Regions from separate parts of the Exiguobacterium sp. S22-S28 genome, predicted to be linked through region 1. Evidence: a T-box and tRNA genes for the amino acid it is inferred to sense, from the RefSeq annotation. Region 1 holds a T-box; the other holds one or more tRNA genes.
What was found. The T-box of region 1 lies ahead of alaS (alanine--tRNA ligase). A T-box ahead of a tRNA ligase gene usually reads a tRNA of that ligase, here a tRNA-Ala.

Region 1 (8,592 bases):
ACCAAACCGTCGGATCCGATTGGAGTTTCATGCCGTCATTTAGACGATTCGTAAAAACGCCGGCAATTTCACGACGATCGTCCGGTGTCGCGGCTTCCCGCTCGACCATTGATCCAAGGCTCAACACTTCGTGGAAGGTCATGCCTGATTTCTTAATGGCATCAGCATTCACATCATAAATCTTTTCCATCTCATCTAACATCGTTTCCGCTATTTGATTGATACTTTTCCCCTTATCGAATTCGTACGTCGCCGGGAAGAAGTATCCTTCGAGAGAATAAAGGACACCTTGTTTTGTCACTTCATCCGTTAACATCGGATACTTTTCAATCAGCGTCTTAATGTACGATTCATCCGTCAGCGATTTTCGAATGGAGTCGGCTTTAAAGCCCGTTGCTTTAGCGATGATTGCAATTTGACGATCCATCGTAATTCCTTCGGGAATCGTGACTTTAACGTCTGCCGCCTTCATAATTGTACCGGTTTTCAATTCATTGATGATTTCATCCGGCGTCATCGCTTGTGTCAACGTATACGTTCCCGCCTGAAATGACGATTCATTTTTATAGCGGATGTAATAACGGAAAATTGTCTCATTCGCAATCAAGTCTTTCTCTTTAAGAAGACTTGAAATCGTACTCGTTCCAGCACCAAGCGGAATTTCGACTTTAACGGACTTCGTCGCTTCTTCATTAACTGGCTCAAGTGAACTCTTTAAAAAGATATAGATGGCTGCTCCTGCTACCAAGAAAATCGTGAATAACACTGAAAGGATGATCAGCGTAATCCGGCGCGATGTCCGGCGGCGCTTCTGTTCAATTTCAGCATTTTTCTTCCATTCGTTTTCCATCGGTTCCTCCTTCTTCTCTTAAAACAAGGTGATATCGAAAGAGCCACTGCTCTGACGACACCACCTTATACACGAGTCGGTTTAGTCAAGCTCGTCTTCTAATGTATTGAAGACTTCTTCAATTTCATCCCATGTCTCTGCATCATCTTCTGCAATCGGAACGAGGTTGAAATCGTCATCTCCGTCTCCGTATTCTTCTAACTCATAAACAAAGATATCAACTTCGTCTGCTTCATCATAGTCCGCGCCGACTGGCTCGAGGAAGATATATGTTTTGTTTGAGCGCGGGCTTTCATACCGTAAGCGCTCGGCAAATTTAAATTCGTTACCTTCTCCATCGGGAATTACGTAGTGTGTAGGTTCATTCTGTTGCATCATTCATCCGCTCCTTTAAGGCAACCTCGAGTTCGTCCCAAGTCTGCTCATCGTTTTCATCAATCAGGCTTAATTCAAAATCATCTTCGCCTTCGCCAAACTCATCGATTTCGCAAATGATTAAATCATCTGCGCCCTCTTCCGGATGACCAATCATTTCGAGAAATAGATAGGTCTTACCGGTTCGCTCACTGACATAACGGTACCACTCTTCGAAAAGATGTTCGCCACCGTCTTCATCAGGAAAGAGATACTGCCGTTTTTCTTCCGACATCTCATTTCCTCCTTATCGGTTTGCCCGATCCAAATACGATTGTAGGATCATGACTGCTGCCATCTTATCGATGACTTGTTTTCGTTTTTTTCGACTGACGTCGGCATCAATCAGCATACGTTCTGCCTGCATCGTCGTCAATCTTTCATCGACCAGAACAGTCGAAAGGCCTGTCTGTGTCTCGATTTCCCGTGCAAAGGCTTCACTCGCCTCGGCCCGCGGACCAATCGATCCATTCATGTTTTTCGGATGTCCGATGACGATGATTTCGACACCGTATTCCTTAATAATTGCCTCGAGTCGCTTGAAGGCGACCGGATATTCAGGTTCTGTCCATTTGATGGTCTCAACGCCTTGTGCCGTCCAACCCATCAAATCACTCACCGCCACTCCAATCGTCTTCGAACCGACATCAAGTCCGATGGCACGCTTCATTTTTTGTCTCCACTCTCCGATAGATAAGATTTCACGAGTTCTTCTAACAGTTCATCACGTTCAATCTTTCGGATCATATTACGTGCATCGTTATGACGAGGAATGTAAGCAGGGTCACCGGAAAGTAAATATCCGACAATCTGGTTGATCGGATGATAGCCTTTTTCTTCTAAAGCATGATAAACCGTTAACAACACTTCACGTGTTGCTGCTTGGCTATCGTCTTCTGGAAAATTAAATTTCATCGTTTGATCCATCTGACTCACGTTAATCACCTCTTTCATTTACACTACTTCTCTATTATGCCAGTGATTGCACGTAATGTGAAGTAAACGCAAGTGCTTCGTTTAATTTCGCAGCATCTTTTCCGCCAGCCTGCGCCATATCCGGACGACCGCCGCCGCCGCCGCCGCAGCGTGTTGCCACTTCTTTGATCAATTTACCGGCATGGTATCCTTGATCGATTAAGTCTTTCGAGACACTCGCAACGAGGTTGACTTTATCGCCTTGTGCACTACCAAGAACGATGATTGCTGAACCGAGACTTGATTTCAACTCATCCATCATACCGCGGAGTGCATCCATATCCGAAACATCCACTTGTTTCGAGAGAACTTGGACTCCGTTGATATGCTCAACATCATCTTTTAGCGACGCCGCTTCAATATTCGCAAGTTTTGCTTGTAACGATTCATGTGCACGCTCCGTTTCCCGAAGCTGAGCTTGAAGCGCTTCGATCCGTCCCGGCACTTCCGTCGTTTTTGTTTTCAGTACACGTGCTGCCTGTTCAAGTGTCTGTAAGTGACCGTTCATCACACGATATGCTCCAGCACCTGTTACTGCTTCGATCCGTCGTGTTCCAGCTCCGATTCCTGATTCTGAAACAATCTTGAACAGACCAATTTCTGCCGTGTTTTGAACATGAATTCCGCCACATAATTCGATGGAATATGTGCCCGCTGAAACGACACGAACCGTCTCGCCATATTTTTCACCAAACAGTGCCATTGCGCCTTTTGCTTTCGCATCGGCAATGTTCATCTCTTCAATCTCGACTGCAAGTGATGCCCAAATTGCTTGGTTGACATCTTGTTCGATTGTTGTCAATTCTTCTGCCGTTACTGCCCCAAAATGTGAAAAGTCAAAACGGAGACGATCTGCCGATACAAGTGAACCTGCTTGGTTGACATGTGTGCCGAGTGTATCTTTCAGTGCTTTATGCAACAAATGTGTTGCGGTATGATTTTTTGTGATTGCCTGACGGGACGACGCTTCGACCGTCGCACGAACTGTCGCATCTGCCAAGGCAATGCCCGTCCGAACGATGACGGTATGCAGATTTTGACCATTCGGTGCTTTTTGTACATCTTTGACATCGAGGACGAAATCCGGTCCTGTAATTGTTCCTGAGTCAGCGACTTCGCCACCACTTTCCGCATAAAACGGTGTGATGTCGAGCAACAACTGTGCTTCTTCCCCAGCAGCAACTTCTGTCACTCGTTCTCCATCATGCAACAAAGCAATGATTTTTGCATCCGTCTCAAGTTCCGTATAACCGACGAATTGACTTGGAACGGTCAACGTCGCCAAAACTTCCGATTGTTGCTGCATTGAACCGCCGTCTTCGCGGGCAGCACGGGCACGTTTACGTTGCTCATCCATCGCCCGTTTAAATCCTTCTTCGTCGACGGACATCTGATGATCTTCTGCATATTCGACTGTCAATTCAAGCGGGAAACCGTATGTGTCATACAGACGGAACGCATCTTCTCCACTGATAATCTGTTCCCCGTTGTTTTTAGCTGTTTGCGCGACTGTATTCAAGATTGCCAAGCCGTCATGTAACGTTTCGTGGAACCGTTCCTCTTCGTTTTTAATGACACGTTTGATGAAATCAGCCTTTTCCGGGACTTGTGGATAGAAATCGACCATGACGCTGCCGACTGTATCAACGAGTTCATACATGAATGGACGTTCGATGCCCAGCATTTTTGCGTAACGCACGGCACGACGGAGCAATCGGCGTAAGACATAGCCACGTCCTTCGTTTGAAGGCAACGCACCGTCTCCGATTGCAAAGGCAACGGTCCGAATGTGGTCAGCAATGACTTTGAATGCGACATCGAGTTTTGCGTCGTCGCGGTAAAGTTTACCGCTGATTTCTTCCGTCTTGTGAATGATCGGCATGAACAAATCCGTATCAAAGTTCGTCGGCACATCTTGCATAACACTTGCCATCCGCTCAAGACCCATTCCTGTATCAATGTTTTTACGTGGTAATTCTGTGTAGTTGCCGTGTCCATCATGGTTATATTGACTGAACACGATGTTCCAAATTTCGAGATACCGTTCGTTTTCACCGCCTGGATATAGTTCAGAATCATTTGGATCGTCTCCGAATGCCGGTCCGCGGTCGAAGAAAATCTCTGTGTTTGGACCAGATGGGCCTTCACCGATTTCCCAGAAGTTATCTTCCAGTGGAATGATACGTTCAGCCGGGACACCGAGTTCAAGCCAAATCTGACGTGCTGCATCATCTTCCGGGTGAATCGTTACCGAGAGACGTTCCGGATCGAGTCCGTACCACTCGTCACTCGTCAACAGTTCCCACCCCCATTTGATGGCGTCTTCACGGAAGTAATCTCCGACAGAGAAGTTTCCGAGCATTTCAAAAAACGTATGGTGACGTGCGGTTTTTCCGACATTTTCAATATCGTTTGTCCGGATGGATTTCTGCGCGTTGACAATCCGAGGATTTTGCGGAATAACCCGTCCATCAAAATATTTTTTTAGCGTAGCAACACCCGAATTGATCCATAATAATGTTGGATCTTCAATCGGCACAAGCGATGCACTCGGTTCGATTGCATGTCCTTTAGATTGGAAAAAGTCGAGATACATCTGACGGATTTCTGCACCCGTCAACGGTTTTAATGGTTTCATCGAAAATACCCCCATGGATTAATTTGTCCTGAACGCAAAAAAAACGATACATTCATCCCTGAAAAGGGACGAAAGCATCGCTTTCGTGGTACCACCCTCGTTCGTAAAGACACATGCTCTCTTTACCTCGAAAAATCCGTTAACGGAGATTACCCGCAAGTGTTTGCACTCGACTCCGGAAGGAGCTTCAGTCGACTCTTCATGGAGATGGTCCCAGCGCACCCACCTCTCTCTGGTTCATGAAACATTCGACTTACTTAACTTCCATCAACGTTTTGCGTCCATTCATCTATCGTGATTATTACCTATCTTACGCACCGCGTCAAGTCTTTGTCATACCGCCCAATCGTTCGATGAGTCGTGTCCGCCGGCGCGGTTCTTCTTCCTGAGAGGCTTTATAAAAAGCACGTGGATCACCGAAAAGAAGTAGACTGGCTTTCGCCCGCGTCACCGCCGTATAGATAAGATTTCGGGAATGCTTGAAGGCACCGGTGAAAAAGACCGGCATCAAAACAATCGGAAACTCTGACCCTTGGGCTTTATGAATGGTAATCGCATAGGCGTGTGTGAACTGATCCCAGTCGCTCCGGTTGTATTCGACTTCCGTCTGATCGAAACGAGCGATGATTTTATCGACCTTATCGACGTTTTCCTTCGCAAAGAAAATATTGACGATTTCACCGATATCCCCGTTGTAGACATTTTCTTCGGCATTGTTGACGAGCTGAAGAATCTTGTCCCCGCTCCGGTAAATCCGCGTCCCTTGTTTGACTTCCCGTTTTTTAGGCGCTTCCGGATTGTAGACCTGCTGAAGCACGATGTTCAGTTCGTCGATGCCCACTTGTCCACGGTAGGTCGGGGCTAAAATTTGGACGTCGAACTTCGAATAGCCTTTTGCAAGTGCCTTCTCCGCAAAAGCGGCAATACCACGCAAGGATTCTTGCGGTGCCAGTGAATAGAACCGACGGTCGGACAACGGAGCAAGTAAATCGGCCGAGGTGACACGGTTTTTCAAGTCATGTGCTAAACGGAGAATCGAGGAATCTTCCGCTTGACGGTGGACGACATTGAGTCGGACGACCGGAATTCCGTCCGTATCCATCAAGTCAGCGAGCACTTGTCCCGGACCGACCGACGGTAATTGATCACGGTCCCCGACAAACAGAATCTTCATTCCGTTCGGCACAGCCCTCAATAAACTCGACAACAGATAAATATCAATCATCGACGATTCATCAATGATCAACACCTTCCCTGTGATCGGTTGATCTTCGTTTAATTGGAAGTTCGTTCCGTCATATTTCAGGAGCCGGTGAATCGTCATGGCCGGGACATCCGTCGCTTCAGACAGGCGTTTTGCTGCTCGTCCGGTCGGGGCGACGAGCACATACGGATAGACATCACCCGATTTGACCTGACTTTTTTCGAGCGGCCAGTCGTGAATTTCCTGAAGGGCATGCAAAATTCCTTTGATGACGGTCGTCTTCCCGGTACCGGGACCACCTGTCAACACCATCAGCGGAGCCTTGACTGCGAGCTCGATCGCTTCTCGTTGTTGGACCGCATATTCCATCCCGAATCGTTCTTCGAGCTGCCCGATTGCTGATAAGATCGTCGCAACATCCACTTCCTGTTCCGCACCATTCGCCATCACGCGGGCCAACTCTTTTGCTGCCCGGACTTCGGCGTAAAAAATCGTTGGTAAGTACAAACAACCTTCTTCGAGTTTTACCTTGTCTTCCGTCAACAACAGCTCGATCGCTTGTTCCAGCCGCTCACCGGGATCTTCGCCGAGCAGACGAGGTGCCCGTTGCAACAGCGATTCGACGGTCGCAAAGGCATGTCCTTCGCCCGCCTCTTGCTCCAAAATATGCATGATTGACGCTGCGACCCGTTCCGGATGCAAGCCGACAAGTCCCAGATGCGAGGCAATTTGGTCGGCTGTCTTAAACCCGATTCCACTAACCTCGTACATTAAGGAATAGGGATTCTCACGGATGCGTGCCATCGCATCCCCTTCGTAAGCAGCATAAATTTTCGCTGCCAGTTTCGGGGTGACATCAAACGGCGCTAAAAAGAGCATCAGTTGATCGACGCCGTATAACGTCGCCAGGCGACTAAAGATGACATCCGCTTGTTTTTGTTTCAGTCCAGGCACACGATCAAGCGCCTTGCTGTCTTTTAAAATGACGTCGATGGCATCTTCACCAAGGGCATCGACAATATTTTTCGCTGTTTTCGGACCAATGCCGGTAAACGAACCGTTCGTCAGGAAACGGACAGCCGCGTGCTTTGTCATCGGCACCGACCGCCGGATCAACTCCGCTTTTAATTGTTTACCGAATCGCGGATGATCAATCAATCGTCCGAACGCTTGATACGTTCCACCGAGTTCGATTCCGACGCCGGTCCCCGTGACAACAAGTTCCGTCTCTTTTAATTCAAAGTTTTTTTCTTTGATGGCAATCAAAACAATCGAATGGGCTTCTTCTTCGGAGGAAAAAAGCACACGTTTGACGCGACCAACTACTTGATGGGGGTGCTCCATCACTCCACCTGCTTTCTTTCTGGACTCCGTTACTCTGCTATTATCATAGCATTCGTTTAACGGATTTTAAATGAGGGAAACATTCCTTGAGCTAATATACGAATGGAGGAACGAATCATGGGACGTCTACCGATTGCCGGATTATGTGAATTAGTATTAGAAGTCGAGGATATGGACCGCGCTGTTGCGTTTTGGAACGGGACGCTCGGCATCCCGATCGTCGAGCAGTGGGCGCCCGATGATGCGGAGCCGAGTCAGGAACAAGAAAAACAAGACGGTGTCTGGGCGACCTGGCTGTATATCGGGGGAAACACACGTCTTGGTCTTTGGCTGAAGCGTGACTTCACGATGGAGGAACGGACCGTCAAACGTCTTCCCGTCACGGAGTGGGACAGCCTGTATGACGAAGGCGGCATGCATGTCCATTGCGCCTTTTATATCGAGAAGAATGAATTTAATGAAGCTCTTGATCTGTTACGTGCTGCGTCGATTGATGTCAAAATTCGGGAGTGGGACGAGCAAGAGACATCGAACGATAAAGAGTATTCTGCGTACTTCAAGGACACGGAACAAAACGTCATTGAACTGTATACAAAAAACATGGACGAGGCCTATGAAGACTTTTCCGGTCCACCGCTTCGCGTCGTCCGTGAAGTCGGTCATTAATCAAAAAAAAGCGTTGCCGAACCGATTCTCAATCATCGGTCGCAACGCTCTTTTTTAGTTCAACAAAGCATCCATTTTGGCTTTCGCATCTTGCGCCAACGTGTGGTTCGGCTGATACGCAAGCACGGTTTCAAGTTCCGTATAACACGCTTCCTGCTGACCTAAAAATGCCAGTGCAATCGCATAGTTATAACGGGCATCCGTATGTGTCTCTTCCAGCAACAAGACTTGTTCGAAGATTTCAGCTGCTTCTTCGATCTGTTCGTTCTGAGCGAGGGCAAGACCGTACTGAAAGGCGATTTCTACATCAACACCATTCAGTTCTGTCGCTTGTTTTAAACGAGGAATGCCTCGAACCGGATCACCCAGTTTTTGATACGTCAGTCCGAGCATGAAATGAAGATCGGCATCATCGAGTCCATGCAGCAAAGCAAGACGCAATGATTCTTCAGCCTCGACCAGTAAATCTGCCGAAAAATACAGCGCACCTTTGGCATAATG
Region 2 (8,592 bases), on a different contig from region 1:
AAATCAGACCGGACAATAAACTGATGAACAGTCCGCTCCACGTCTGGATGACAAGACCGATCATACAGGAAATTAAGATGAACAACGGATAAACGGCGTTAAACGCATCCGGACGAATGAAAGCCGAGACATAGTCCGCATACATCGGGACGAAATAAAGCACACCGGACAATAATCCTTGGATCAGGTTGATGACATAACTTTTCGAGCGCATCAGTGGAACGACTCCCACTGTTCCATCAGGTCAAGCAGGTCAATATCAATCTGATCGCGTTCGGCTGAGAGGGCGGTTGCTTTCGGGATATCATTAAAGACTTCCGGTTCACACAACAACTGTTCGATTTCGACCGACCGGTTCTCTAACCGTTCAATCTCTTGTTCGAGTTGCTCGAGCTGTTGTTTCTTTTTGCGTGCTTCTTTTTGTGCTTCTTTATCAATCGTCTTCGTCGAAGCGACTTTGATCGCTTTGGCTTCTTCCGCTTCAAGTCGGGCAATTTCTTCTTTTTCGGCTTTTTTCTCCATGTAGTAGGAGTAGTCACCGAGATAATCGGTTACGCCATCGCCACTCATCTCAATAACACGGGTCGCGACACGGTCGATGAAGTACCGGTCGTGGGAGACGAAGAGCAACGTTCCTTCGTAGTCGACGAGGGCGTTTTCGAGGACCATCTTCGAATCGAGATCCAAGTGGTTCGTCGGCTCATCCAGCACAAGCAGATTCGTTTTACGTAACTTCAGCTTCGCGAGTGCCAGTCGTCCGCGTTCACCGCCCGATAATTCATGGACGAGCTTGAAGACATCATCTCCGCTGAAGAGGAACTGTCCAAGCACGGACCGGACTTCCTGCTCGCGCATCAACGGCCATTCGTTCCAAATCTCGTCGATGACTCGGTTGCGGTCGTTCAGTTCCGCCTGCTCCTGATCGTAGTAGCCGATCGAGACACCTGTGCCGAAACGATAGTCACCAAATAACGGTTTCAGACGGCCGACGAGGACTTTCAGCAACGTCGACTTGCCAATCCCGTTTGGTCCGACAAGCGCGAGCGACTCGGCACGTTGCAGCCTAAACGTGATATTTTTTGAGACGGCTGCTTCATAGCCGACCGCAAGTTGATTGACCTGTAACACGTCATTGCCGCTTTGTTTCTCAATCGGGAACGACAGGACAGTACTGCGTTCGTCGCCGTCCGGTCGATCGATCCGGTCGACTTTCTCAAGGCGTTTGCGAACACTTTGCGCCCGTTTCGTCGTCGTCGCGCGGGCGATGTTACGCTGGATGAAATCCTGCATCTTCGCGATGTCTTCCTGCTGTTGTTCGAACTGTTTCATTTCCTGTTCGTACAGCGCCGCTTTTTGTTCGAGATACTTCGTATAATTACCGGTAAACTTCCGGGAGACGTTGCGGGACAATTCATAGACGACGTTGACGACTTGATCGAGGAAATACCGGTCATGGGAAACGATCAAGGCGGCGCCGCGGTAACCGGATAAGTAACTTTCAAGCCAAGACAGTGTATCGATGTCCAGGTGGTTCGTCGGCTCATCGAGAATCAACAGTTCCGGTGCCTGCAGCAACATCTTCGCCAAAGCGAGCCGGGTCCGCTGTCCACCGGAAAGCGTCTGAATCCGGCGGGAATAATCGTCCGGATAAAAGCGCATCCCGTGTAAGACGGAGCGGATGTTGGCTTCGAACTGATAACCGCCGGCTTCCGAGAAGTCATGTTGCGCTTGATCGTATGTTTTCAAGAGACGGTCGTAGGCAGTCGGATCGTTTAATATGTGTTCCATGCCCATCTCGATTTCCATCCGGCGTAACGCCCGTTCTTGATCCTGCAGGTGTTCGAACACGGTCAGCATCTCATTCCAAATCGATTCGTTGGACTCAAGTCCGCTGTCCTGAGCGAGGTAACCGATCCGCACTTCCTTGCTCTTCATGATTTCCCCGGAGTCATGCGACAGCTCGCCGGCGATGATTTTTAAAAGTGTCGATTTTCCGGCACCATTTCGTCCGACGAGGGCAATCCGGTCCCGTTCCTGTACTTCGAGTTTAATATTTTCTAAAATCGGCTCAACGCCGAATGATTTTGAGAGTTGGTTTACTTGTAAGAGAATCATATCCATCCATCCTTCCACCCCTTAGTCTATCACGAAAAATCCTGCCGAATATAATATTTGTTACTCTATGTGAAGTGGTTTACAATCAAGGAGAGTAGAATTCTTTGCAATGATTTGGGTGCCACGTCAGAACGTGGACGAAGGGGGAACTGCAGTATGAATGGGCCAGACACAAAAATACCACAAGCAACGGCGAAACGACTGCCGTTATATTATCGTTTCATCCAGAGTCTTTACAACTCCGGCAAGCTGCGCGTCTCGTCAGCCGAGCTCAGCGAAGCGGTCAAAGTCGACTCGGCGACAATCCGTCGTGACTTTTCCTACTTTGGGGCGTTAGGGAAAAAAGGGTACGGTTACAATGTTCAACATTTGTTAACATTTTTCCGAAAGACACTCAACCAAGACGAGGTCACGAATGTCGCCTTAATCGGGGTTGGACACCTCGGAACAGCGTTTGCAAATTATAACTTTTTAAAGAATAATAGTACTCGTATCGTCATCGCGTTTGACGCGGATGAGGACAAGGTCGGAACGACGACACAAGACGTTCCGATTTACCACGTGTCAGATATGAAAGAACAAATCAAAGCGAACCATGTCGACGTCGCCATCTTGACGGTACCGTCCCAGTTCGCCCAGTCAGTAGCGGACGAGTTAGTTGAGTATGGTGTGACCGGCATTCTGAACTTTACACCGGCACGATTAAACGTACCGGCCCATGTTCGCGTCCATCACATCGATCTGTCGATTGAGTTGCAGTCGCTTGTTTATTTCATGAAGCATTATTCGCAATCAGCTGAAGGAGTGAAATCATAATGGAAAACTTAATCCCGTTGACACTTGGTATCGGCCCGGGGAGCATCGCCTTGATCGGCGTCGTCGCTTTAATCATCTTCGGACCAAAAAAATTACCGGAACTCGGCCGCGCTGCCGGTCAAACGTTAAAAGAATTCAAGAGCGCGACAAACGGCATCATGGAAGATGATAAAGACAAAAAGGACGAAACGAAAGAGAAGTGAGTGAATCATGGCGATCGATCAAGAGCAGAGTATGACGACGCACTTAGATGAACTCCGGAAACGGATCATCTGGTCGCTCATCATCGTGGTGGTCATGTTCGCTGCAGCTTTTCCGCTTGTCCGTCCGCTTGTACGTTTTCTGCAGGCTGACTTAAAGGAGCTCGGAATTGGTCTGAACGCTTTTAACGTGGCTGATCCACTGATGTTATATCTGAATCTTGCGTTCATCATCGCAATCGTCTTGGCGTCACCGTTTTGGATGTACCAGCTTTGGGCGTTCATCCGTCCCGGTCTGCATGACCAAGAGCAAAAAGCGACGTTGACGTATATTCCAGTAACGTTCTTCTTATTTTTAGCTGGTGTTTCATTTTCTTACTTTTGGTTGTTACCGTTTTTACTTGAAGTATCGACAGAGCTCGGACAAGAGCTCGGCATCGAACAAGTCATCGGCGTCGAGAACTATTTCAGCTTTTTGATCCGCTTGACGATCCCGTTTGGAATACTGTTCCAACTGCCGGTCGTGACGATGTTTTTGACACGCCTTGGACTCGTGACGCCGTTCTTCATGCGGAAGAATCGGAAGTATGCCTACTTTGCGTTATTCGTCGTCGCGGCGTTGATCTCACCGCCGGACGTCACTTCGCATTTAATGATTTCTGTCCCGTTGTTCGTCTTATATGAAATCAGCATCCTGATTTCAGCGCGGACGTATAAAAAAGTACTGATCTTGGAGCAACAAGCAGAACTGGAGCGACAGGCGGATTTGATGCGTGAGTTGAACGATTAATAAGAGATTCTCTCGTGCCATCGCGGCAGGGAGAATTTTTTTGTAAGCGGTCTAATTTTATATTGAAAAAATGAACAGCAATAGGTATACTCATAATAGAAACACACGGGGGCTTAGCTCAGCTGGGAGAGCGTTTGGCTGGCAGCCAAAAGGTCGTCGGTTCGAGCCCGATAGTCTCCATATCGTTTTACCTGAAAACTCTTGGGCAACCAAGAGTTTTTTTGTTGACCGGATAACAGATGGGGAATTTAGGATAATGGTTATAACGATGGCATAAAACGGTAAAAAAACAAAAAAGGATTGAAATTGAATTGTATATGATAAGAAAGTTAACTAAACTAAAAATACAGAATTTTCGTTTAATATTCTTTTTTTGTCAAACACTACATTTTTAGAAAAGAGGAAATCGAATGAAGAAAAAGAAGATTGCTCTGATGGCAGCTGCCCTCATGACATCTTCCAGCCTGGTTCATGCCGAGGGACTTACGTCATCACAAAAAGTGAATGTCCAAAAGCCACAAGCACTCTCAGTGAAAAAAACAGGGCAGGAAAAAACATACAGTCCAAATGAAAAAGTCCGGATTGTCGTCGAACTCGATCAAAAAGCGGCGATTGAACACGCACAAGCTCAAAATAAACGGTACAGCACATTAAGCAATACCGAAAAAGTCATACTCAAGAATCAAATCGTCAATAAGCAGAAGGAAGTCAAAGCAACGATTGCCCAAAAAGACATTGCGGTTTCTTATAAAGAAAGTTTTACGACCGTTTTGAACGGGTTCAGCGGAGAAGTCAAATACGGTGAAATCAAAGAATTGGAAAAATTAAGCGGAGTCAAAAGTGTACATATCGCCCATGAGTATGCGCGTCCTGAAGTCGAAAAAGGCGCCAAACCGAACATGGTACATAGTAAAGACATGATCAATGCAAAGCAAACATGGCAGGATTACGGTTATAAAGGGGAAGGAACGATTGTTGCCGTCATCGACACAGGGATTGATCCGACGCACAAGGACATGGTACTCAGTCCGGAGACGAAAGTCGATTTGACTTCGTCAAAAGTCGAAAGCTTTAAATCTTCAAAAGGCTTAAAAGGAAACTACTTTACAGAAAAAGTACCGTACGGATACAACTATGCGGATCATGACAGTGAAATCCGTGATCTCGGTCCGGGAGCTTCCATGCACGGGATGCACGTTGCCGGTACAGTCGGTGCCAACGGCGATGAGGCGAGCGGCGGTATTAAAGGAGTCGCACCGGAAACACAGCTTCTGGCAATGAAAGTATTCGGAAATGATCCAGGCATGCCGTCGACGTTCAGTGATATCTACATTAAAGCGATTGATGACGCGATTGCTCTCGGTGCAGATGTCATCAACATGAGCCTTGGTTCGACGGCATCATTCGTTCAAAAAGACGATCCGGAACAAAAGGCGATCGTCAATGCGATGAACAACGGAATTCTTTGTGCGATCTCTGCTGGTAACTCTGGTTATGCAGGAAACGGCGCCGGAAACCCATACGCGTCGAATCCGGATATCGGTGTCGTCGGTTCACCCGGACTGATCAGTGAGGCGCTGCAGGTCGCTTCCGTCGAGAACACACAGTTGACGCTTGAAGGGATGGCACTAACAGTTGATGGAGAAGACGCCGGTTATCTCGCTTACCAAAAACAAGATTCACCGAATCCGATTCCGGTGTTCGACAAAGCAGCAAAAGACGTGATCTATGTCGGTGACGGAAGTGAAACGAACTACACGGGGAAAGACGTGAAGAATAAAGTAGTATTCGTCGTCCGTGACGGCAGCTTTAATTACGGGATGATTCAGGCGGAAGCTGAAAAGCAAGGTGCAGCCGGTGTCATCGTCCGCGGTCGTGTTGATCACGGGGATTATGTCAGCATGTCGCTGAATAAACCGACGATTCCGCTCGTCTCGTTAAGTATCGCGGACGGGAACGAACTGGAAGCGAAAGCAAAGGCCGGTAAAGCGTTGACGGTGACGTTTGACGGAAAAGCAGTCTCGGCACCGAATCCGGTTGCCGGCGAGATGTCTGATTTCACATCGTGGGGCGTGACACCAAATCTTGACTTTAAGCCGGAAATCACGGCTCCAGGCGGAAAAATCTACTCGACACTCAACGACAACGAGTATGGTGTCATGAGCGGAACATCGATGGCAGCGCCACATGTTGCCGGAGGAACGGCACTCGTCATGCAACGCGTCGATAAAGATTTTAAAGTCAGTGGTGCAACGCGGGTCAAACTGGCGAAAAACATCTTGATGAATACATCCCGTCCGCAGCTAGACTCAGGATCATATAATCAGGAAGCGAAAACAGGCAACTATTATTCGCCACGCCGTGAAGGTGCCGGATTGATGGATTTGCGTGCAGCGATGAAGACACCGGTCGTCGTCACCGAGACGAAGTCGGGTGAAGGGAAAGCTGCCTTGAAACAAGTCGGTGACAAATTCAGCTTCACGCTCGACTTGAAGAACTACAGCAATGAAAAATTAACGTACAAGTTGGCCGGAACGGTCCAATCCGACCTTGTCGTCAAAGGGAAGAACTTACTGGAGACAGACGGAATCTTTAAGAAGGGAACAGTCGGGGCTGTTGACGCCAACAAAGGCACATTCCCGATTTCCTTTACAGTCGGCTCGAAAAAAGCAAGCTCGGTCGCGATTGATGCGAAGAGTACGAAGCAAGTCAATGTAACGGTTGATTTAAAAGATACGATCGACGGGGCAAACGGTGTACCGCTTGAGACACTCTTCGAGAACGGCTACTTCGTTGAAGGTTTTGTTCGTCTGATGGATACGAAAAGTAAAAACCCGGAATTGACGGTTCCATACGTTGGTTTTAAAGGGTCGTGGGATAAAGCACCGATCATTGATGCGCCGAGTTATGATGATCAAACATTTTACGGGGCGACCGGTCTCGCGACAGAAATAAACGAGGACTATACGTTGCTTGGACTTAATACAGCAGGAGATGTCCTCAAAGAAAAAGTATCATTTTCACCAAATGGAGATGGAAGCACGGATGAAGCGTTCCCAGTCCTGTCGTTCCTGCGGAATGCGAAAAAAGTGGAATATGCCATTCTCGACCGGAATCAAGCGGTGCTTCGCAAATTAGAGACACAAGAAGATGTCACCAAAAATTATTATGATCGTGCAGAAGAGCCGGGTTATACATCGGTGACAAATGCTGCGTGGGATGGAACCGTCAACGGCTCGAAGGTCAAGGACGGTCTGTACTACTATCAAGTGAAATCAATCGTCGATTATCCGAATGCAAAATGGCAGAATGCATTGTTCCCGGTGTATGTGGATACACAAGCACCTGCTACCACAACGAATTGGAATGCGGATAAAAAAATGGTTTCATGGACAGCCGGGGACTTAGGGACAGGTATCGCTTCATTTGATATTCTGGTCGATGGAAAAAGTGTCTTAAAAGAACCACTGGCTCCGTCGGTGAAGAGCTATACACTGACAGATCTCCCGAGCCGTGCGAAAGTGACACTGGTCGTATCGGATTATGCCGGAAACCGCATTAAGAAAAACGTCAACACGTCAGGTGTCGACAAGGCGGTTCCAAGCGTACAAATTGATACACCGGAAGCACTCGGGTTAGCGACATCACAACAAGTGACGGTTTCAGGAAACGTCGCGGATGAGTCGGATGTGAAGTCGTTTAAGATCAATGGAAAATCGGTTAAATTACGTTGGGATGCGGCGAAGCAACATTACACATTCAACCATGGCATCACGTATACGACGGACGGTGTAAAATCGTTTAAAGTCGAAGCCTATGATAAAAAAGGGAACCGTGTCGCGTTCAGTCGACAAGTCATTATCGATTCGGAACGTCCGACGATTCAAGTGACGGCTCCAAAAACAGTCTCCAGTAAAACAAAAACAGCGAAGATGACCATTGTCATCCGTGACAACTACGATGAGTTACGGTTTGATCTGAACGGCAATTCGGAATACCGACACGCTTTTAAAGAGCCGTATCAGATGCGCGCATTCAAGAAAACCATCAACAAGACCGTTACTTTGAAAAAAGGTCAAAACGTCTACAATTTGAAACTAAAAGACTTGGGCGGCCATGTCGTCGAGAAGAAAGTCGTCATCACGAAGAAATAAGCTTTGCAGGCAGTGCTGGTCCCGGTGGTATTTCCCCGGAGCCAGCACTATTTTTTTCGACACGCAGTGTGTTGCAGACATGCTTTTGGTGTTTATCAAGTTCCGGGAAGGGGAAATTTCTATACAGGTTACTTTTGAGGGGGAAATTCGTATGAATCCATTTACTACACTCATTGCCTTCATCGTCGGCTGTCTTGTTCTTTATCTCGGAATTCGTGATAAAAACGGTTGGCTGATTGGTGTCGCCATGATTCCGCTTGCCATTGTCGCGTACAGCGTGATCTATTTAATCATCCAAGTCTCGGCCTAGAAACTTCTTTTTTTCAGAAGTTTCTTTTTTTTTGAAACATAACTGGTAAAATGTAAGTATATGACAGTAAAGAACGACAGAAAGGAACGTGTTTCAATGAATACTGTGACAGTTCAACAGACGGAACTGCAGGAACTTTATCAACACATGCATCAACGAACAAGTGCTAAAGTATGGGGCATTTTAGCACTCTTCTTATTCGTCAGT

Region 2: it encodes a tRNA-Ala, which carries the amino acid that the T-box ahead of alaS (alanine--tRNA ligase) is inferred to sense. The anticodon was not compared.

What each region holds. Positions count from the first base shown of each region.
Region 1 covers NZ_JBHFFC010000029.1:182,569-191,160, reverse strand. Annotated here, with positions in the region: gene mltG (endolytic transglycosylase MltG) at 1-850, opposite strand, end outside; gene ACHA8N_RS12680 (DUF1292 domain-containing protein) at 932-1,225, opposite strand; gene ACHA8N_RS12675 (DUF1292 domain-containing protein) at 1,212-1,499, opposite strand; gene ruvX (Holliday junction resolvase RuvX) at 1,512-1,934, opposite strand; gene ACHA8N_RS12665 (IreB family regulatory phosphoprotein) at 1,931-2,200, opposite strand; gene alaS (alanine--tRNA ligase) at 2,235-4,877, opposite strand; T-box leader at 4,939-5,157, opposite strand; gene recD2 (SF1B family DNA helicase RecD2) at 5,200-7,425, opposite strand; gene ACHA8N_RS12650 (VOC family protein) at 7,543-8,091, shown strand; gene ACHA8N_RS12645 (tetratricopeptide repeat protein) at 8,146-8,592, opposite strand, start outside.
Region 2 covers NZ_JBHFFC010000033.1:143,579-152,170, reverse strand. Annotated here, with positions in the region: gene ACHA8N_RS16460 (hypothetical protein) at 1-214, opposite strand, end outside; gene ACHA8N_RS16455 (ABC-F family ATP-binding cassette domain-containing protein) at 214-2,115, opposite strand; gene ACHA8N_RS16450 (redox-sensing transcriptional repressor Rex) at 2,272-2,931, shown strand; gene ACHA8N_RS16445 (twin-arginine translocase TatA/TatE family subunit) at 2,931-3,134, shown strand; gene tatC (twin-arginine translocase subunit TatC) at 3,142-3,921, shown strand; tRNA gene ACHA8N_RS16435 (tRNA-Ala) at 4,029-4,101, shown strand; gene ACHA8N_RS16430 (S8 family serine peptidase) at 4,332-8,075, shown strand; gene ACHA8N_RS16425 (hypothetical protein) at 8,227-8,385, shown strand; gene ACHA8N_RS16420 (hypothetical protein) at 8,482-8,592, shown strand, end outside.